4 regions of the Orenia marismortui DSM 5156 genome follow, and region 1 is predicted to be linked to each of the others. Evidence: riboswitches for the same ligand, from Rfam matches in the RefSeq annotation. Region 1 holds a riboswitch; each other region holds the start of a gene.

Region 1 (5,737 bases):
ACAAAGGTTGTATCTATATCACCAAAGGAGAAGGAAATAATTTTAGATAATTCTACGAGAGTAAGTTATAGTGAATTAGTATTGGCTAATGGTGCTAGAAACGCTGCTCCCCCAATTGAAGGAATAGATAAGAAGGGAGTCTTTACTCTAAGGAATTTAGAAGATTCAAGAAAAATTAAGAATTATACTGAAAAGAGTAATAAGATTTTGATTATTGGAGGAGGAGTATTAGGTTTAGAGATGGCATGGGTTCTCTCTCAAGCAGGTAAGGATGTTATGATTGCTGAGATATGTCCATATTTAATGCCCCAACAATTAGATGAAAAGTCATGTGATATCTTAGAGAAAAAGGTTAGTGAACATAATATTCAGATCTTAGCTGCTACCTCAATTAAGGAGATAGTTGGTCAAGCAAAGGTTGAAGGCTTTATAACTGGTGAAGAAAAAGAGGTAGAGTGTGATATGATTATTTACTCTACTGGAATTAGACCTAATTTAGATTTATTAGAAGGAACAAATATCAAGACGGATTTTGGAGTCGTTGTAAATAATAGAATGCAAAGTAACTATTCTAACATCTATGCAGTTGGTGATGTTTCAGAACTTGACAATCAAGGTTTTGGTTTGTGGCCTATTGCTATTGAGCAAGGTAAGATAGCAGGGTATAATATTGCAGGTCAAGATGCTACTTATGAACATCTTACCCCAACAGTTATGCTCAGAGCTTTTGGAATTTCTTTATTTTCTATGGGAGATAATAATAATCAGAAGGCGACAGATGTAATTTATGAAGAGAAAGAAGATAAGTATATTAAAATCTTAATCAAAGATAAAGTGATAATAGGGGCAATTGTAATAGGTGATATGAGTAAATCGGCTATATTAAGAAAGGCTATTAATCAAAGTTTAGACTTAGATGAGTTAAATTTTGATAATGTATCAGTTGAAGAGTTAATAGAGATAATAAAGAATAGATAGTAAATTATAAGAGTGAATAGCTAAAGTTCTAATCATATGGAGGTGGAATAATGCCAGTAGTAAGTTTTTGCGAAAATAACTTTGTTCATGGTGTTGAAGGGTTGATAACTAAAATAGAAGATTTTGAGGATGTAAGTGTAGAGATAGAATCCTGTTTGGGATTTTGTGGTGATTGTGCAATTGGGCCTTTTGCTTTAGTAGATGGTGATTTGCTTCAAGCAGAGACTATAGATGAGTTATATAACAGGATTAAAGAAGAATTATAAACAATTTGTCTTCATCTTTTGACAGGGTTATTTATTCTTATGTAATGTCAAGCCTAGCTAGGCTTGACTTGAACTTAACTTAACTTTTGTAAGCAGATAAGGATAATAAGTCGTTTACAGTAACCATCTTAAAGTTCTTAGCTTTCAGCTCATTAATAATAGTTTCTAATGCATTGATAGTAGGCAATAAGCTTTGTCCTTTTCCACCAGCAGAATGAAATAGAATAATAGCACCTTTATGAAAATCTGGTACTGTTCTTTCTATGACTTCTTCTTTGTTTTTAGCTTTCCAATCTAATGAATCTATAGACCAATTAATCACTTTATACCCCATATTTTGCAACTGATCAAGTGTTGTATCAGATATTGATCCATAAGGTGGCCTTATTAATCCAGTTTTTCTATCAATAATATTTTCAATAGCTTCTTCTGTATCTATTACTTCTTTTGCCAATTCATCTTGATTTAGTTTTACAAGGTCAGCATGAGACCAAGAATGACTAGCGATAGTATGCCCTTCTTCATAGATTCTTTTAACAATACTAGGATTTTGTGTAACTCTTTTTCCTACTAAGAAGAAGGTAGCTTTAACATTATTTTCTTTTAAAACATCAAGAACTTGTGGAGTAAATACTGGATCTGGCCCATCATCAAATGTTAAAGCAACTTGCATGGTCTTAGGACCACGACGATATACTTTATTTACTTCTGATTCCTTTTGGGGTTTAGCTTTAACTACATTATCTTTATCTTCTTTCCAATTGAAATTACTATAACTTGTACTATATTTTGTTGAGTTTGATTTAGTTGAATTACTTAGATTACTAGATGTTCTTTTATAATCTTTTTCTGAAGTTGCTTTAACAACTGAAGAATTTGAGCTAGTTTTTTTCTCCGTTGCAGGTAACTTTATTCTCTGCCCAGAATAAATTAAATTAAGATTAGTAATATCATTAATTTTTGCTAAAGTAGAGACACTTAGATTAAATTTCTTAGAAATTTTAAATAATGAATCCCCAGCTTTAACTGTATAGCTTTCATAAGCATAACTTGTTGTGACCATCGCAAATACTAGTATTAGAGTCAATAATAGAGCAATTATATAATGCATATTTCTTAACAATTTGAAAAAACCTCCTTTTATATTGGTGGGCTGAAATTAGAATAACATATGTTAGATCAAATCTCAATCTGTAAATAATGGGAAGTTAAATACATTTTCTGGTTTTTGAAAAAGGTATCTTTAAGAAAGGAGTAATAGATATGGCATTAGTTGAGTTAGATGAATTACAGGAAGGGAAATTAATTAGTAGAGAAAATAGATTTGTTGCTAAAGTTGAGTTAGATGGAAAAGAGGTTGTAGCTTATGTTCCAAATCCAGGTAGGATGGAGGAATTAATGCTTCCAAAAACTAAGGTATATTTAGCTCATTATCCTAACACAAATCGCAAAACAGAGTATAGTTTATTGCTAGTTAAATACAATAATACTCTAGTTTCAATAGATAGTCATTTAACTAATAAAATTGTAGAAAAGTCATTATTAGAAGAGGATTTAGAAGAATTTACGGGATACAGTGAGATTAAAGGGGAATATAGTTATGGAAAGAGCAGATTAGATTTCTTTTTGAAAAATGGCGAAGAAAAATGTTTAGTTGAGGTAAAATCGGCAACTTTAGTAGAGAATGGAGTTGCTAAATTTCCAGATGCTCCAACCAAAAGAGGTAGAAGGCACTTAGACGAGTTAATAAAAGCTAAAAAAGAAGGCTATCGGGTTGGGGTGATATTTATCATTCAAAGAGATGATGCTTATAAGTTTATTCCCCATCAGAGAATTGATCTTAAATTTGCAGAAAAATTGAAGGAAGCTATTGAAAAAGGTGTAGAGGTTTATGCCTACAATTGTAATATAAGCAAGAAAGCAGTTGAGCTTAATCATAGAGTTGATGTTGAAATATAAGGTGTTGGTCAGTTTTAATTTTCTAAAATAATTAATTGATACTTATTGACAGCTTTAATTGAAAGTGTTAAACTAACTATGGTAATAAATTTAAAATACAAATAACAACATCAAGAGTAGTGGAGGGACAGGCCCTATGAAGCTCGGCAACCACCTAAGATGGGGAAAGGTGCTAATTCCTGCAAGGGGTTTCCTTGGGAGATGTATATTATACCGATCTCTCCTTTAGGGAGAGATTTTTTATTTGAAATTTGCACCCTTAAAGTTTCTTCAATTAAATCTATTAAATTTTAGATAAATCACTAGATTATGTTTGATAGTAATTAAAAAGAATAGTATAAACCTTATATTAGCAGTTATTAAGAGAGGAGAAAAAGTTATGAATAAAAGATATTTTTTTACATCAGAATCAGTTACTGAAGGGCATCCAGACAAAATAGCTGATCAAATCTCAGATTCAGTATTAGATGCAATTTTGGCTAAAGATCCCCAAGCAAGAGTTGCTTGTGAAACTACAGTTACTACCGGGATGATTCTTGTTTCAGGTGAGATTACTACAGCTTGTTATGTTGACATTCCTAAAATCGCTAGAAATACAGTTAAAGAGATAGGTTATGTTCGGGCAAAGTATGGTTTTGACTCTGAAACTTGTGCTATATTAACTTCTATTGATGAACAATCAGCAGATATTGCTCAAGGGGTAGATGAAGCTTTGGAGGCAAAGGAAGGTATAGAAACAGAAGAGATTGGAGCAGGAGACCAGGGTATAATGTTTGGTTATGCTACTAATGAGACAGAAGAATTAATGCCATTACCAATTACTTTAGCCCATAAACTAGCTCATCGCTTAACAACTGTAAGAAAAGAAGAAATCTTAGACTATTTACGACCAGATGGGAAGACACAGGTAACTGTAGAGTATGAAGGGGATAAAGCAGTTAGAATTGATACAATTATCATTTCTACTCAACATCATCCTGAAATAAGCTTAGAACAGATTAGAGAAGATTTAATTGAACAGGTTGTAAAACCAGTAATAGATCCAAAATTATTGGATGAGAATACTACATATTTTATTAACCCTACAGGTCGCTTTGTAATCGGTGGGCCACAAGGTGATGTAGGTTTAACAGGGCGTAAGATAATTGTTGATACTTATGGTGGAATGGCTCGTCATGGTGGTGGAGCTTTTTCTGGCAAGGATGCTACCAAGGTAGATCGTTCTGCAGCTTATGCAGCTCGTTATGTTGCTAAGAATATTGTAGCTGCTGGTTTAGCTGACAAATGTGAGGTTCAATTATCTTATGCAATAGGTGTAGCACGTCCTGTATCTATTATGGTAGATACCTTTGCTACTGCTAAGATAGATGAAACAAAGATTGAAGAGTTGGTCGATAAACATTTTGATTTACGTCCAGGAAAAATTATTGATAATTTAGAATTGCGTAAACCAATCTATCGTCAAGTGGCTGCTTATGGACATTTTGGCAGAGATGATTTAGATCTTCCTTGGGAAAGAACAGATAAGGTTGATCTATTAAAAGAAGAAGCAGGTTTATAATAATTAAATAAAGGTTTAATGTAATAATAACACTCTTTAGAACTGTATGTAGGTCTAAGAACCTATGTATATTTAAAGGGTGTTTTATTTTTTATAGTTGTCTAAGTTAAAAGTGGGATTTAATGGGGATATTGGGACACTTTTAGGTGATAGGTCATAGGTTATAGGAGTTAGTAAGGTCTTCCTATCCCCCATTTCCTAACGCCTAACTCCGAAACTGTCGCAATATCTTTCTATAACAATATATTTAGATTTTATTTTAGTCTTAGAGAGTTATATCCCAGCTCTACTAAGGTATAGTATTGATTGATAAGTTATCAGTCAAGAAGGTTCTGCTTGTTAGATACGAGTAGCCTTCTACTTTTTAGTATATTAGTTGCTTATTTTCAAAATAAAGATTTAAAACTTTAAACATACTAGGACTAGTATATTCTAAATCTATAATTATGGAGGTAATAGCTATGTTTGATTTTGAATATTTTAGTCCTACTAAAATTATTTTTGGTGCAGGAAAGTTAGCTGAAATAGGTCAATTAATTAATGATTATGGTAATAGAGCTTTAATTGTTACTGATAAAACAATGTTTAAAGTAGGCATTTTAACTGTTTTAGAAGAGTATTTAGCTGAAGCAGGGATAGACTATAAGATCTTTAGTGGAGTAGAGCCTGATCCATCATCTGAAATTATAGATAAGGGCGCTAAATTTGCACAGGACAATAATTGTGAATTTATAATTGCTTTAGGGGGAGGGAGTAGTATTGATTCTGCTAAAGGAATTTCTGTAGCTAGTACTCATCCTGCTAAAATAATAGATTATTTGGTTGATGGCAAGATTGGGGTTTCTGGAATTAAAAAAGATATTTTACCAATTGTAGCTATACCTACAACAGCAGGTACAGGAAGTGAGGTTACTCCAGCAGCAGTAATAACTGACAAAGGTAATTACACCAAGAGAATATTATTTTCCCATTA
Region 2 (5,737 bases), on a different contig from region 1:
AGTTTGGAAACGATGGTATCCATAACGGATTGCTATATCTCCTAAACCTCCTGCTCCAATAGCACCTGCTATAGCCGAATAACCGATCAAACTGATAGCAGTAATCGTCAATCCTAAAACTAAAGATGGTAAAGCTTCTGGTAATAGTACCTTAGTTATAATCTCCCAAGGATTTGCCCCCATTGCTTGAGCAGCTTCTATCACTCCACCATCAACTTCTTTTAATGCTCCTTCTACAATTCTTCCGATAAAAGGTACAGCTCCAATAGTCAATGAAACTACTGCTGCTGAAGTTCCTATTGAAGTCCCTACTATAATTCTAGTAAAGGGAATTAGAGCTACCATCAGGATAATAAATGGAATAGAACGGGTAATATTTATAAAGGTACTTAATATAAAGTTTATAGATTTATTTTCTAGAATATTACCTTCTTCTGTAACAACTACTCCTACACCTAAAGGAATTCCAAATAAAGCACCTAATAGCATTGAGATTGAAACCATATATGATGTCTGTAAAATTCCTTCCCATAATAGTCCACTGTCTTTAATCAGCAGAGACAACACTTCTTTCATCCTCAATCACCTCCACCCTAACTCCTAGCTCTTCAATCAAATATTTAATACCTTTTTCTATTAATGATGAATCTTCACAGGTTAACTCAATAATCAAAGTCCCAAAAGGTGTTCCTTGAATTTTATCTATATTACCATAGAGTATATTAGCATCAATTGCAAAGTTATGAACCAACTCTGAAACCATGGGCTTTCCTGCTGATTCGCCAATAAAGGATACCTTAACCAATCTACCCTTATCTGGATTGGCAACAGTTACCCTCGATAATAGTTCTTCAGGTATATTAGCATTAATAATCCTTTGAATAAACCTCTTAGTAACTTCTGCTTGTGGTTTAGTAAAGATATCAATTACATCACCTTGCTCAGCTAGCTTACCTTTATCTAAGACAGCTACCTTAGTACATATTTCCTTAATAACTTCCATCTCATGAGTGATTATAACTATAGTAATACCTAACTTTTCATTAATTTCTTCTAATAACTCTAATATAGAGTGGGTTGTTTCTGGATCTAAGGCTGAAGTAGCCTCATCACAAAGCAGCACCTTAGGATCATTTGCTAAAGCTCTAGCAATTCCTACCCTCTGCTGTTGCCCCCCACTTAATTGACTAGGATAATTATCCGCTTTATCAGCAAGACCAACTAGCTCTAATAATTCTTTTACTTTAGTAGAAATTTCACCTTTATTCTTCCCTGTAATCTCTAGGGGGAAAGCAACATTATCTGCTACTGTTCTTGATTTAAGCAGATTAAATCTTTGGAAGATCATTCCCATCTCTTTTCTTGCCTCTCTTAATTTTAAAGTGCTTAATTTAGTTATATCTTGACCATCTACAATAACCTCTCCTGATGTTGGCTTCTCTAGTAAGTTAAGACAACGAATTAAAGTACTTTTTCCCGCACCACTTGGTCCAATTACTCCAAAGATTTCCCCTTTACCTATCTCTAGATTAATATTATCAAAAGCAACTACTTCCTTATCTTTGCTATGATAAATCTTTGTTAAATTATTAATCTTAATCATAATACTTCCTACTCTCCTTATTAAAATAATTCCCCTCTTCTCAGCTGATAGAAAAGAGGGGGTTTTATTTTTAATCTCCTTCCTTATCTATCAGGAATTAGCACCTTTCCCTTAATGGGCGGTTGCCGGGTTTCATCGGGCCAGTCCCTCCACCTCTCTTGATAAGAACCTATATAGTCATTCAATTTAAGATTGGATAACAGTAACGAGTGATGAGTAAGCAATTTAGAAGATAAAATTTCTTATCTACTATTTCTTTTTCGTTACTAATACTTTTTTAATTAAATTTTATTTTTTCAGACTTAAAAATATATTCAAAGATAAGCTACTTAAATATAAAAAACTTCTTCTCTTATAAGAGAAGAAGTTTTACCGTCTTCTCTTATCTATCAGGAATTAGCACCTTTCCCTGTAACAGGGGGGTTGCTGGGTTTCATCGGGCCGGTCCCTCCACCTCTCTCGATAAGAGTTACTTATTTAAGTTATTAGTATAATATCAGCTAAACATCTATTTGTCAACCGATTTAGTCGAATTTATTTATGCCAATTTTTTTAATGCCTTACTTAGCTGATCAGGACAAGACGTTCCATTGCGACATTCAATTCCTGCTAACTTATTAGCTACCTCCTTAACTGTCTGTCCTTCTACCAAAGCTGAAATAGCAGATTGATTTCCATTACATCCACCTATAAAGCTTACTTTTTCAATAATATTTTTATCATTAATTTTAAATCTAATCTCTCTAGCACAAACTCCACTAGTTTTAAAAACTTTCATATTTATAACCTCCCTAATTATTAACTTATTAAATTATATCAAAAATTCGAAATATAAATCAACTAATATCAAACATTCTTAAAATATTGAATTGCTGACTGAGTTAAAATAGCTATCCCTAGAGGTAATGCCTCCTCATCAAGGTTAAATTTCGAATGATGCCAAGGATATATCTTTCTCTCTGAATTCTTAACTCCAAGATGCAAGAAAAAACCAGGAACCTCCTTAGTATAACTAGCAAAGTCTTCTCCAGCCATTAAAGGGTTTTTTAATATGATCGACTTCTCTTCTCCAATTATTATTTTGCTCACTTCAGTTACTAAATTAGTCAGTTCTCTATCATTATTCAAAACAGAATGACCAAATTGATAATCAAATCTATAATCACCACCAAAGATATCTGTAACCCCATCAATAGTTTGCTCCATTAACATAGGAATTTGCTCTCTAATTTCAGGATTAACGGTTCGTACTGTTCCTTCTATCTCAATCTCATCAGCAATAACATTATAGCTTTCACCACCGCAAACCTTGCCTATAGTTAAAACTACTGGTTCTACTGGGCTAATCCTCCTACTTACTATAGCTTGTAGATTCTGTACTATATCAGCAGCTATAATTATAGCATCTATGGTTTCATGGGGAGCTGCTCCATGCCCACCTTCTCCCTTAACTATTATTTTAAATTTATCTGTAGCTGCCATAATTGAACCTTCTTTAATGCCAACAGAACCTACTTCAATTTGAGGATTAACATGAATACCCAATATAGCTTCAACTCTGGGATTTTCTAAGACTCCTTCTTCAATCATTGTATCTGCTCCACCAGGGATTTTAGATTGCTCTTCATTGGGTTGGAAGATGAATTTAACACTCCCTTCTAGTTCAGCTTTAAACTTGCTTAATAATTTAGCCACTCCTAACACCATTGCCGTATGAGCATCATGACCACAAGCATGCATCTTTCCTTTATTCCGAGATTTATATTTAAATTCATTCTGTTCCTGAATTGGCAAAGCATCCATATCGGCTCTAATTGCTAAAACTTTATTCCTATTATTACCTTCTAGGAAGCCTACAACCCCAGTTTTAGCTATTCCTTCTTGAACTTCCAATCCTAAAGAATTTAAATAAGCTGATACTAACTTTGAAGTCTGCCATTCTTCAAATCCCAGTTCTGGATTAGAATGAATCTGTCGCCTAATTTTAATAATTTCCTCCTTTATCTTTAAAGCTTCCTCTTTCATCTTTAGCATAAAGATATCACCTCTTTTTCTCATTATATTTAGTGATGTCTAAATTGTGTTTCTAAGTTTTTAGTTTAGGGTTAAAATAAAGTATTTATGCTAAAAAAACAGCTAATTGTGTTAATTAACACAATTAGCTGTTTAGTCAAAGTATTGATAATATCATTGTAAATATGTCTGGGTATAAATATTATAATATTTATATCGCAGTTTCTCCTCTTTCACCAGTTCTAATTCTAACAACCTCTTCAACTGGATAAATAAATATCTTCCCATCCCCAATTTCACCAGTTTTAGCATTGCTAATAATAACATCTAATATCTTCTCTACATCTTCCTCTTTACAGACAACCTCTAATTTGACCTTAGATAAAAAATCAACCTCATACTCAGCACCTCTGATAATCTCTTTTTTACCTTTTTGTCTTCCAAAACCTTTAGCTTGTGTTACAGTCATCCCTTTTATTCCTATCTTATTTAATGCATCTTTGACTAGATTTAATTTTGATGGTTTGATTATTGCTTCTATCTTTCTCATTAATAATTCCTCCTTTAATCTATACTCTCATTAGAATAATATTTCTACAACAGAAAATAATCACCTCTAGGATAGAAAGAAAATAACCAACGTGAAGTTTGCGTAAAGTTTATGTAAAAATACTTGACATTAATTGTAAGGTTGCTTATAATTATTTATAGTTAAAATAAAATAAACAAAGGAGTAATTCAAATGAACTTAAATAGTTTGATCAAAAGTAGTAATGTGTTATTTTTATTATTAGGAGCAATAATGATATTTGCAATGCATGCTGGTTTTGCCTTTTTAGAAGTAGGCTCTGTCAGAAGAAAAAACCAAATAAACGCCTTAGTAAAAATATTAACTGATTGGGCAGTTTCAACAGTTGTATACTTCTTAATCGGTTTTCCAATAGCTTATGGTATAAATTTTATTAAACCCGCTGGTGAATTAATGAGTGTTGATATGGGATTTAATTTAGTAAGATTCTTCTTTTTGTTAACTTTTGCAGCTTGTATTCCTGCAATCATCTCAGGAGGGATTGCAGAAAGAGCAAAATTCTGGCCTCAAGTTATCGCAGGAGCTGTCTTTGCTGGAGTCTTATACCCTTTCTTTGAATCATTGATTTGGGGACAAAATTCTACAATGTTTCAAAGTTTCATCAAATCTATCGGTGGTACTGAGTTTAGTGATTATGCTGGGTCTGTTGTTGTCCATTCCTTTGGAGGTTGGCTTGCATTACCAGCTATCTTAATCTTAGGACCAAGAAAAGGAAGATATAGTAAAGAAAAAAGTCATCCTATTCCAATTAGCAATGTACCTTTTTTAGCTTTAGGAAGCTGGATTTTAGCTGTAGGTTGGTTTGGATTTAATGTAATGAGTGCTCAAAATTTAGGTGATATATCAGGCTTAGTAGCAATTAACTCTTTATTTGCCATGGTTGGTGGAATAATAACCGCCCTAATCATCTCCAAAAATGACCCTGTCTTTATTCACAATGGTGCCTTAGCTGGTTTAGTTGCTGTCTGTGCAGGTTCTAACTTATATCATCCATTAGCTGCTTTTGTCGTTGGAGGAATAGCTTCAATTATCTTTGTAAAAGGCTTTACTATAGAAACAGAAGTATTTAAAATAGATGATGTTTTAGGCGTTTTTGTATTACATGGCTTAGTAGGAAGTTGGGGTGGAATTGCTTCTGGAATCTTCACTCATAAGATCTTTGGAGGTATGGGAGGATTAAGTTTCACCTCTCAACTAATAGGAACTATATCTGCAGCAATTGTAGCTTTAGCAGGAGGATTTATAGTATATTATGCTATTGACAAGACTATTGGCTTTAGAATGTCTGCTTCCCAAGAAGAACTTGGTTCAGATTTATCAACCCACTCTTTAGAAGCTTATCCCGAAGAGAGCTTAGGGGTAGTAAATTCATTAGATAGTTATAAAGAAAATAATTTAAACGCAGTTTAATAGATTAAACTATAAAAAAACAAGCAAAGTCGTCTTTTTCTGACACCTAGTTCTCCATAGTTCAGAAAGGACGACTTTAGTATAATTATATGGAGGAGAATATTATGATAAAAGTAATTCCA
Region 3 (5,737 bases), 390 kb from region 1:
CCTTTAACTAAAATATATTCTAAATACTTTAAAATGATTTTTCATAATTGCAGTAATCAATAACTAATATTAGAAAAAATATGATTGGTTATTGAAATTTGGTATAATTAAAGGTAAAATTATGTTATAGAGTTGTTATTAGGAGGTGGTAAAGTAGATAAAAATATTAGATTATGGTCTTAGATTTATCAAAATCAACTTAAATAGGGGGAAGAGGATGTTTAATAAAAATTTAAAGAGAATATCTTTATTATTAGTATTAATTTTAGTAGCTTTTTCTTTTAGTATTTATGCTATGTCTTCAGCACCAGTAGAAGAGAAAGAAGGAAATAAAGTAGTTGAGCAAGGAACACCAAAGTATGTATTCTTATTTATTGGTGATGGAATGGCATCTTCACAACGGATGTTGGGAGAGTACTTTTTAAGAGCTAAGACTGGTGATCAAAATGCTAAATTAACTATGAATCAGTTTCCAGTAGCAGGAATGAATTCAACTTATGCAGCTAATACTTTGGTAACAGATTCTGCAGCTTCTGCAACTGCATTAGCTACTGGATATAAGACTGACAAAGGTATGATTGGTCAAATACCAGATGGTACTGCAGTAAAGACAATTGTTGAAGCAGCAAGAGATAAAGGAATGGCAACAGGTGTAATTTCAACTATGAGATTAACTCATGCCACTCCAGCATCTTTTTTAGCACATAATGAAAGTAGATATAATCCAAATCAAATCGCTGAAGATATTGCAGCAAGTGATGTAGATTTTTTAGCGGGTGGAGGATATAGATATTTTGTACCTAAAGACGGTGAATTAAAGTCTAAGAGAAAAGATGATAAAGATTTAGTAAAAGTATTTGAAGATAAAGGATATAAGAGCTTTGTAAATGATCCAGCAGGATTTAGAGATTATAAGCCAGAATCAGGGGATAAAGTATTTGCACCATTAACTTATAGCCACTTACCATATGAGTTAGATAGAGATCCTAAAAGGTTACCTAGCTTAGCTGAAATAACTCAAAAAGGGATTGAAACTCTATCTAAAAAGGATAATGGTTTCTTTATGATGGTTGAAGGGGGAAGAATAGATTATGCAGGACATGCAAATAGTCCAGCTACTGTAGCTAATGATATGTTAGCTTTTGATCAGGCTATTGCTAAGGCATATGAGTTTTACAAAAATCATCCTAAAGAGACATTGATAGTAGTAACTGGAGACCATGAAACTGGAGGTTTAGGTCTAGGATTTAAGAATGATTATTTCTTAAATGTAGATGAATTACTTCCAATTAAATCTTCATTAGATAAAATTAATTATAATGGAGATAGAAAAGCATTATTTACTGCACTTAAAGAAGATTATGGTTTAACTGACTTAAGTGATAAAGAGATAGCAAAGATTAAGCAGGCAATGAATTTAGAAGATGCTGGTAAGAAACCGGTTGACTATATGCCAGGTTTCATGAGTCCAGTTGATGCAGCAATTGCTAATGTTTTATCAGAAAGAGTCAATCTATTCTGGACTACTTATGCTCACTCTGGAACTACGGTACCATTAACAGCAGTAGGAGTTAGTGCTACTAACTTTGGTGGGTATAAAGATAATACAGAAATAGCTAAGAACTTGGCAGAGGTATTAGGAGTAAAATTAACTGAAGCTGAATGATTATAATCTAATTGAGATAGTTGGAATTCCAACTATCTCTTAATATTTAAACTTATTAAATAAATGGAGGATGTAAAATGAATACCTTCAAAATTAAAAAAACAGTAATAATTTTAGCTCTAATATTAATTATATCAATTTTTATTAATAATTTTATGGTAGATAGTAATGATAGTATTTCTGAAATTAAAGCTTTAGTTCATAAAGTAGATAATAGTGAGGTTATTCGTTCTGGACTAACTAGTATAGGATATCAAACTTTAGATGTAGAAGTTTTAGAAGGAAAGTATCAAGGTGAGGTCCTAGAAGCTACTAATCAATTTACAGGCTCGGCTGAGATAGACAATAGCTTTCAAAAAGGTGACAAGATACTGATTGCTATTAAAGAAAAGAATGGGAATATTAATGCAGTAAAGGCTATAGATTTGTATAGACAGAATTGGGAATTAATATTATTTCTTTTATTTGTCTTATTATTAATATTATATGCTGGTTTTACAGGTGTTAAGGCCTTATTTTCATTTCTAGCAAGTTTATATGTTATTTGGAGAATATTAATTCCGGGACTATTAAATGGTAAAGATCCATTATTATTATCTACTTTTGTAATTACAATTTTGTCAGCAATCATTATGTTTTCAATAGCAGGCTTTAGTAAGAAGGGAGTTGCTGCTTTAGTAGGTACATTATCAGGGTTATTTATCACTATGGGAATTACTATATTTTTTGGAGGAAAGCTAGGATTACATGGAATGACATCACCTTTTTCTCAAACTTTACTTTTTAGTGGGCATATGGACCTTAAGATTAAAGATATATTTTATGCATCTATAATTATAGGTGCTTCAGGTGCAGCTATGGATATTGCCATGGATATTGCCGCTTCTATGGAAGAGTTAAAGATAAAAAGACCAGATATGGGTATGATAGAGTTGATACAATCAGGATTTAATATAGGCCGTTCTGTAATTGGTACTATGACCACTACATTATTATTAGCTTATTCAGGTGGATATTTGACTTTGTTAATGCTGTTTATGACTAAGAATGCTAGTTTAAGTAGGATGATGAACTTTAAAATGGTATCGGCTGAGATATTAAGAACTGTGACGGGAAGTATAGGATTAGTTTTAGTGGCACCAATTACAGCAATTATTGCAGGATGGTTATATACATATGACTTTAATCTATTTTCCAAAAAATAGTATAGAATAATAGATTGACATAGTTAGAGAATTATGTTAATCTATTATTAAAAATAAAATAGATAGTTCTTATCATGAGTGGCGGAGGGACTGGCCCTATGAAGCCCGGCAACCTCCTTTTATTAGGAAGGTGCCAAATCCAGCAATACTAGATAGTATTGAAAGATAAGAAGAGCGGAAAAAATTCTCTTCTTATAAGAAGAGAATTTTTATTTTTTGATAAGAAGAGAGGAGTGAGAAGGATGCCGATTAATATACCAGATAATTTACCGGCAGCAGAAATTCTTGAAAATGAAAATATCTTTGTAATGAAGGAGAGTCGTGCTTATCATCAGGACATTCGTGCACTTAAAATATTAATATTAAATTTAATGCCACTAAAGGAAGTTACAGAGACTCAATTGCTTCGCTTATTGGGTAATACACCTTTACAAGTAGATGTAGTATTATTACATCCTGATAGTCATGAATCTAAAAATACAACAGAAGAGCATTTGAGTAATTTTTATAAGACTTTTGATGAGATAAAAGATCAAAAGTTTGATGGGATGATTATAACTGGTGCACCAGTAGAACAATTAGACTTTGAAGAGGTAGACTATTGGGAAGAGTTAACTGAGATAATGGATTGGAAGGTTCACAATGTAACATCTACTTTACATATCTGTTGGGCTTCACAGGCTGGACTTTATTATCACTATGGAATTCCTAAATACCCTCTTGAAGAAAAGTTATTTGGAGTTTTTGAACATACTATTAATAATAAGAAGATCAAACTTCTGAGAGGGTTTGACAATAATTTCTTAGTACCACAGTCTCGTCATACAGAAGTAAGAAGAGAAGATATTGAAAAGGTGTCTGAACTTCAAATTTTAGCTGAGTCTGAAGAAGCAGGGGTTTATATTGTAGCTAGTAAGAATGGAAGGGATATATTTGTTACAGGACATTCTGAGTATGATCCATATACATTACAATGGGAGTATGAACGTGATCGGAATAAAGGATTAGAGATTGCAGTTCCTAAAAATTATTATCCCGAAGATGATCCTAGCAAAGAACCCTTAGTAAATTGGAAGTCTCATGCTCATTTATTATTCTCAAATTGGCTTAATTATTATGTATATCAACAGACACCATATAACTTAAATGAGATAAAATAATTTAAAAAAGACGGAACCTTCAGGTTCCGTCTTTTTTATTGGATATATAAATCATATTCAAACTATAATATATATATTATAGTTTGAATAAAAGTCCAACAAGAAGATTGATATGTAATATTTAACAACTGATTAACTAAATTGTAATTTTTCCTTAATATATACATGTGATAATAGTAAGTAAGAAAATAATTTTTACATGAAGAGTTACTTTAAGGAGGGATTAATTTATGGTATTTAATAAGTTTAAAAGGGCCAATATTTTCTTGATAATAGTGATAGTCATAAGTTTATTCTTATTAGTAGGCTGTAGTGATGATAACAATGATCATCTAGAAAATTATAATGTTTCTGGTAGGATAACTTATGTTACTGAAACTGGAGAAAAAGTAGGTATTAAAGATGTAACATTAAAATTTGATCATACTGATGGCATAACTACAACTGATCAGGATGGGAATTGGAAGAAGAATAAGGTAAAGGATACTGATGTTATCACACCTGTTAAAGATAATTGGAGGTTTATACCAGAAACTAGAATGGTAAGTCAAGAATCTTCCTCAGTTGACTTTGTGGCTAGAAGAGAAGGAGAGTATAAGATAGCTGTATTATCAGATTTACATTACTTTGATCCTAGTTTAGGTATAGAAGGAGCTGCTTTTGAAGAATATTTAGCTCAGGATAGAAAATTAATTGCTGAGAGTCAAGCAATCTTAGAATCTATATTAGAATCTTTAAAGAAAGATATTCCAGATGTAGTATTAATTCCAGGTGATTTGACCAAAGATGGAGAGAAAATAAATCATGAACAAGTAGCAAATTATTTTACAGAACTTGAGAAGCAAGGGGTTCAAGTTTATGTTATTCCAGGAAATCATGATATTAACAACCCTCATGCTGTTAGATATGAAGGAGATCAAGCGGTTCAAATTGATACAGTGACAGCAGATGAATTTGCAAGTATCTACCAAAAGAATGGTTATTCTGAAGATGAATACCTAGCAAGGGATGAAAATTCTTTAAGCTATCTTGTAGAGCCTATTCAAGGGGCTTGGTTGATTGCTATGGATACTTGTCGCTATGATGAAAACGGAGAAGACCCAGTTACAGCTGGTAAATTTAAAGCTTCTACTCTAGAATGGCTAAAAGAGAAGATTCAAGAAGGAAAAAGTAAAGGAAAGACTGTAATTGGGATGATGCATCATGGAATAATAGAGCATTTTTCTGGGCAAACTGTTTTGTTTGAAGAGTATGTGGTCCAAGACTGGGATAATATATCCCAAGAATTAGCTGATTTGGGAATGGAAGTTATATTTACAGGCCATTATCATGCTAATGATATTGCTACAAAAACTACAGATAGAGGAAATAAATTATATGATATAGAGACAGGTTCTTTAGTTACTTATCCATCTCCCTATAGAATATTGACATTTAGCAATAATAAATTAAAGGTAGAGACTAATAAGATAATAGAAATAAATGATGATACTGAAGGCTTAGAATTTCAAGAATATGCAAAAGAATACATAGAAGAAGGTTTAGTAGGTCTAACTCAAGCTATGTTAAATGCAGATGGAGTTCCACAAGAGAAGATAGAGTTCTTAACCCCAGCAATTGTTTCTTCTCTAATAGCACATTATGAAGGAGATGAGGATTTTAATAATCTCGATACTAGAAATCAAGGAATAATTAAAAGTTTAAAG
Region 4 (5,737 bases), on a different contig from region 1:
ATTACTAACCCTGGAATAGGCATATCCTAAAGCACGATTCTTAAATACTTTCTCCAGTTCTTCTGCATCTTCATAAGCAAAGGAGTTACTTAAATAAACTGGCGTATTAGTAGCTCCATATTGATCTTTTATTTTTAAATTTACTAACTTCGTTTCAAAGTTCATACTCTTCTCCTCCTACTTCTCAAATTAGTTGCTTGATAGCATATAATTTACAGTTATTAATATATGTTCTAATAGAAAAATTGTTACTCTAAATAGATGATGTGATGTTTTAATAACTAGTGGCAAGTTACTAGCTCCAACAAATTTGAAATGGTCACCTGCTACTTGCCACTGCTTACTACAGTTATATAGCTATATCAAAATTTAACTATCACCTGCCAACTTAACATAACAAATTATTACTATACCTTCTTTACCTTTAAACTATAAGATCCATCTTCTCGCTTCTCTTTAGATAAAACCTCATGCCCTTCAGAGATTAAACTCTGGGGAACATTAGCTATTGGCTCCCCTTCGTCTAAATAAATATCTAATATATCTCCTGAATTTAGAGGTGCTAGGGCCACTTTAGCTTTTACAAAATTCATTGGACATTTTACCCCTCTTAAATCTGCCACCTCGCTATCTAAGATATTCTTATCTTCGTTATTATTATCACTAGAAACTTCTTCTAGCTCAAACTCTAACTTAGCATTTAAGGAATTAAATAAATACTCTACTCTTTCAATTAAATTATTTATTTTATTTTGATAAGAGAATAGATTATCAATATCTCCCAATTTATAATCTAATGCAGCATTTAAAGTTTCATTATAATGATTATCTACTAAATTCTTATCAATAAACTCGGTTTTAAATTCTGCTAAAATAACTCTATCCTTATCTGTATCTATACCTCTTACAGCCAATAATGCTCTAGATGAATTAATGATAGCTTTATAAAGTTCATCATCATCTTCTTCTTTAATCGCTTTCTTATAATTAGATTTAGCAGTATCGATATCCAATTTAATAATATCCATTACACCTGCTCCACATTCTCCAGGCCCTCTACCTGCTAAGGAAAAGTCTTCTGTTTTACCCCAATCCTTATAAATATCTGAATCTTCTTCATAAGTAGGAATTGCAATAAATTCCTCAGCTAATTCAACTATCTTAGTCTTTCCACCCTTTTCTAGGTAAGTATTAAAATTAACTCGGTTATAATCTCCATCTTCAGCCAATAATCTAGCCAATTCTGCTAGAAAATCTGGTATACGCTTAGCAGGAATATCTACAGCTGCGTCTCCATACTTACTATTACCTTCTTCTACGTTTCCTCCTAAGAATAATGCATAGTAGGGAAGCAATCTATCATTATGCCGCTTAGCCTTACCTTCAAAACCAAGATTAGCAATGATATGCTGTCCACAAACATTTGGGCAACCACTAATATAGATTTGAGGTAATACTGATTGTAACTTGTCATCTAAAGTCATTAATCTTTCTCTGATAGCCTCTGATAAATTAGGCGAAATACATAATCCTAATTTACAAGTCGATGCACCTTTACAAGAAACAGGCATTGTTCCCATATTAGCCACTACTAGATTAGGATTGATTTGATTAATTTTCTCGATTAGCCCTTGTAAATCTTCTCCTTTAATACCTCTAATCAATAATCCTTGTTTGATAGTAGTTCTAATAGATAACTCACTATTATCTAATAAACCTAATAATGAATTCAACTCATCATAACTAATATCTCCATTCTCCATTCTCAGCTCTAAAGAATAGTAGCCTTCTACCTTCTCTGTATAAAGATAATCTACATTCAAATCATTTTTTTCTCCCTTACCTGTTCTTAATTCTTCATAACTATTTAACTCTTCAACCTCTAAATCTTCGGCTAATACTTCAGCTAAGTACTCTTTGTATTTATTGACAAACTCTTTATCACCAAGCCTCTTTCTTACAAAGCGTAATCTAGCCCTATGCTTATTACTACGATCACCATATTCATCAAAGAACCTCTTAATAGCCTCTGCTATATGGAAGATCTTATCCTCTTCTACGAAGTCTTCTAAGACTATCCCCAATTCTGAGGAGCCTCCCATTCCCCCTCCACCATATACTTTAAAGCCTCGTTGACCATCTTTCTTAGTAGCTATAAAACCTAGGTCATTTAATGTAGCTAAAGAATCATCTTTAGGGTCAGAGGAGAAGGCTATCTTATACTTTCTTGGTAAATTAAAAGAAGAACGTGTCTTAATTAAATATTCTGTTAACGCTAAGTTATGAGGTGTTGTATCAAAAGCTTCCTCAGGGTTAACACCTGCTCTAGCAGAGTTCAAGATATTTCTAACGGTATTACCTCCACCACCTCGTGGGCTTAAGCCTGCCTCTAATAGCTTGAATAGTACTTCTGGGGTATCCTCAATCTTAAGCTGATGAAGCTGTATATCCTGTCTAGTGGTAATATGAAGATAAGCATTCCCATACTCTTTACTCAATTGATTTAATACCTTTAACTGCTCCTTAGTCACTACTCCACCAGGAATTCTAACTCTTACCATATACCTCTCTTTACCTGATTTATAACCTCTTTGGCTATAAATTCCCATTGGAACTCTACGCCCTTTAAACCTAGCTTCATCTAAATCACCATCTACAAATCGTTCAACTAAATTCGGATAATTATTCGTATCTTCTTTCACCGTAGCTGAAATATTAAAAATAGGTCGATTACTCATACTTGTCACCTTCCTTTCATTAAATTAATTCAATCTCTATTTGAGTAACTTTCTTCTGTTCTTTAATACTAAAAGCCTTTAATACTGGCTCTTCATCCTTTAATGATAAGATAAAATAAATTGCTTCTTCATCATAAGCCAATCTCTTATCCTCTTCCGATGGACGAGAAGGGGTAAAAGGATGGGAATGATAATTTCCAATTAAATCATAGCCCTTATTTCTAACTTCTTTGACTACTGCAAACTGCTCTTTTGGATCCATTGTAAAGTGTTCTGCTGAAGAATCTAGATTGGTCATAGTATATACTTTCTTAACCTCAATCTCTTCATCAGCTATCACTCCAGCCACTAAACCACAACCCTCATTTGGGAATTCATCCCGAACATGCTCCAATAATTGCTGATATAACTTTTCTGGCAATTTAATTATCATAATTCACAAACCCCTTGCTCATAATCGATTAATTCTGTTATTTCTGGGTCATCACTACAAATCCCACAGTTTTCTCTCTTATTTAAGTTAATCTTTCTAAACTTCATCTTCAATGCATCATAGGTCAGTAACTTGCCAGTTAATAATTCACCTTTTTTTAGAATATACTTAATAGCCTCTGTTGCTTGGATAGTTCCAATCACTCCACCCATAACTCCTATAACTCCTGCTTCCTTACAAGAAGGGACTGAACCAGGCTTAGGTGGTTGAGGAAAGATACATCTATAACATGGTGTCTCGCCTCCTGGAACTACAGTTGTGGTCTGACCTCCAAACTTAATAATTCCTGCATGTGAGAAAGGCTTATCTTCCATTACACAAGCATCATTGATTAAAAATTTAGCCGGGAAGTTGTCTGTCCCATCTATTACAAAATCATATTCTCTAATAACCTCTTTGATATTTTGGGAGGTTAGATAGTAATCATAGGTTTTAACCTCTACATCAGGATTCATCGCATTGATCTTCTCTTTAGCCGATTCTACCTTTAACTTACCTACATCAGGTGTATGATGTAAAACTTGACGCTGTAGATTTGATAACTCTACTCTATCTGCATCTACCAAGCCAATCTTACCAATACCAGCCGCTGCCAAAAACTGTGCTGCTGGCGTTCCAAGCCCTCCAGTTCCTATAATCAAGACTGAAGCATTTAATAACTTATCTTGCCCTTCTACACCAACATCCTGTAAAATAATATGCCTTGAATATCTCTGTAACTGTTCTTCACTAAAATCATACATTTGCTCCACCACCCATGAAGTATAGAAACTCTACCTTATCGCCAGACTTTAGAGCTTTATCAGAGAAATTATCTCGCTCTAAAATTTCGCCATTCAACTCTACTGATACCATATCTGGCATATCTACATCTTCTTTTAGCAATAATTCACTTACTGTTAATCCTTTTTTTAACTCTACTTCTTTACCATTAACTTTGATCTTCATTTGTTATCACTCCATTCCCTGGTATTCCACTTTGTTTTTATGTATTTATATTATTACAAAGACTATCATATTATTCTGAGTATGTCAATACAAATACTTGGTTTTAATCTAAAAAAATCCTCTTCTTGAAAGAAGAGGATTTTCATTATATACAACGGCATATAATCTCATCTTTCAATACATAAGTATTGCTGGAATTAGCACCTTTCCCAAATAGGGATGGTTGCTGGGCTTCATTGGGCCAGTCCCTCCACCTCTCTTGATAAGAGTTTGTATTTAATTGTTAGCTTTTAGTTTTTAGCTAATAGCTACTAGCTGATAGCCAACAGCTATTCTGCTTTAAACAATGTAGTACTTAAATATCTCTCTCCAGTATCTGGAGCTATAACTACAACCCGTTTTCCAGCACCTAATTCTTGAGCAACTTTGATAGCTGCTGCTATAGCTGCTCCACAAGAAATACCAACAAGAATTCCTTCTTCTACAGCTAATTTACGTGCCATCTCCATAGCTTCTTCATTGTCAATCTGTTTAACCTCATCTAAGATATCTGTATTTAGAACATCAGGAATAAAACCTGCTCCAATTCCTTGAATCATATGTGGTCCAGGATTACCTCCACTAAGTACAGGAGATCCAGTTGGTTCTACTGCTACAATCTTAATATCTGAAATTTCTTCTTTTAAGACTTCTCCAGTTCCAGTAACAGTTCCACCAGTTCCAACACCTGCTACAAAAGCATCCAAGTTACCATCAGTAGCTTCTATAATCTCTTTAGCAGTTGTGTTTCTATGTACCTCTGGGTTAGCTGCATTCATAAACTGCTGTGGCATAAAATAATCATCATTAGCATCTGTTAATTCCTTAGCCTTATCTATAGCACCAGGCATCCCTTTTTCTCCAGGAGTTAATAAAATTTCTGCTCCAAATGCTTTCAATATCTTTCTTCTTTCAATACTCATTGTATCAGGCATTGTTAAAATTACTTTATAGCCTTTAGCAGCACCAACCATTGCTAAGCCAATTCCAGTATTCCCACTAGTAGGTTCAATAATTGTACCACCTGGCTTCAACAAACCTTCTTTTTCAGCACTTTCAATCATATTAAGAGCAATTCTATCTTTAACACTACCACCTGGATTGAAAGATTCCAATTTAGCATAAACATCTGCAGCACCTTCAGGCACTAATCTATTTAATTTAACAAGCGGTGTTTGACCAATCAATTCAGTAATATTATTTACAACTTTCATATTTCCGCCTCCTTAAAATTAATCCCTAGTAAACAACCCTGTTTATCAGGTTATTAATATCATAACAAAATATTACTTTATTGTCAAGAAGATTGTAAGGGGGTCTCTAACCTTTGTGTAGGAATAATTTCGAAGATAACCTTGTAATCTTCTCCTAACTTTTCTTTAATCTTATTAGCTAGTAACTGAAAATAATGTTTATCAGTATCAACAGGAGTATAAATAATTAAATCTACTTCCTTATCTTTTACATCAATAGAAAAAAGTCTACTTTCTAGTTCATCACCAAAATGTTCACGATATAT

The links. Region 1 has a riboswitch for S-adenosylmethionine ahead of metK (methionine adenosyltransferase). Riboswitches for the same ligand answer to the same signal wherever they lie in the genome.
Region 2: linked by a shared signal. The riboswitch ahead of OREMA_RS0110615 (methionine ABC transporter ATP-binding protein) and the one ahead of metK (methionine adenosyltransferase) in region 1 are both predicted to bind S-adenosylmethionine.
Region 3: linked by a shared signal. The riboswitch ahead of metA (homoserine O-acetyltransferase MetA) and the one ahead of metK (methionine adenosyltransferase) in region 1 are both predicted to bind S-adenosylmethionine.
Region 4: linked by a shared signal. The riboswitch ahead of thiS (sulfur carrier protein ThiS) and the one ahead of metK (methionine adenosyltransferase) in region 1 are both predicted to bind S-adenosylmethionine.

Annotation. Positions count from the first base shown of each region.
Region 1 is NZ_KB900617.1:37,387-43,123, reverse strand. Features, by position in the region: gene OREMA_RS0100205 (NAD(P)/FAD-dependent oxidoreductase) at 1-978, shown strand, start outside; gene OREMA_RS0100200 (DUF1450 domain-containing protein) at 1,029-1,244, shown strand; gene OREMA_RS0100195 (polysaccharide deacetylase family protein) at 1,324-2,367, opposite strand; gene sfsA (DNA/RNA nuclease SfsA) at 2,508-3,203, shown strand; SAM riboswitch class I at 3,308-3,411, shown strand; gene metK (methionine adenosyltransferase) at 3,583-4,764, shown strand; gene OREMA_RS0100175 (iron-containing alcohol dehydrogenase family protein) at 5,226-5,737, shown strand, end outside.
Region 2 is NZ_KB900620.1:252,637-258,373, forward strand. Features, by position in the region: gene OREMA_RS0110610 (methionine ABC transporter permease) at 1-576, opposite strand, end outside; gene OREMA_RS0110615 (methionine ABC transporter ATP-binding protein) at 548-1,603, opposite strand; SAM riboswitch class I at 1,684-1,771, opposite strand; SAM riboswitch class I at 1,983-2,072, opposite strand; gene OREMA_RS0110620 (TIGR03905 family TSCPD domain-containing protein) at 2,142-2,381, opposite strand; gene OREMA_RS0110625 (M20 metallopeptidase family protein) at 2,450-3,637, opposite strand; gene OREMA_RS0110630 (P-II family nitrogen regulator) at 3,828-4,166, opposite strand; gene OREMA_RS17675 (ammonium transporter) at 4,359-5,615, shown strand; gene OREMA_RS0110640 (pirin family protein) at 5,720-5,737, shown strand, end outside.
Region 3 is NZ_KB900617.1:431,295-437,031, reverse strand. Features, by position in the region: gene OREMA_RS0101915 (alkaline phosphatase) at 218-1,666, shown strand; gene OREMA_RS0101910 (YibE/F family protein) at 1,744-2,871, shown strand; SAM riboswitch class I at 2,938-3,043, shown strand; gene metA (homoserine O-acetyltransferase MetA) at 3,114-4,031, shown strand; gene OREMA_RS17005 (metallophosphoesterase family protein) at 4,262-5,737, shown strand, end outside.
Region 4 is NZ_KB900620.1:274,249-279,985, forward strand. Features, by position in the region: gene OREMA_RS0110705 (O-acetylhomoserine aminocarboxypropyltransferase/cysteine synthase family protein) at 1-165, opposite strand, end outside; gene OREMA_RS0110710 (sulfurtransferase TusA family protein) at 408-2,738, opposite strand; gene OREMA_RS0110715 (M67 family metallopeptidase) at 2,758-3,168, opposite strand; gene OREMA_RS0110720 (HesA/MoeB/ThiF family protein) at 3,168-3,974, opposite strand; gene thiS (sulfur carrier protein ThiS) at 3,967-4,179, opposite strand; SAM riboswitch class I at 4,344-4,448, opposite strand; gene cysK (cysteine synthase A) at 4,509-5,432, opposite strand; gene OREMA_RS0110735 (TIGR00341 family protein) at 5,516-5,737, opposite strand, start outside.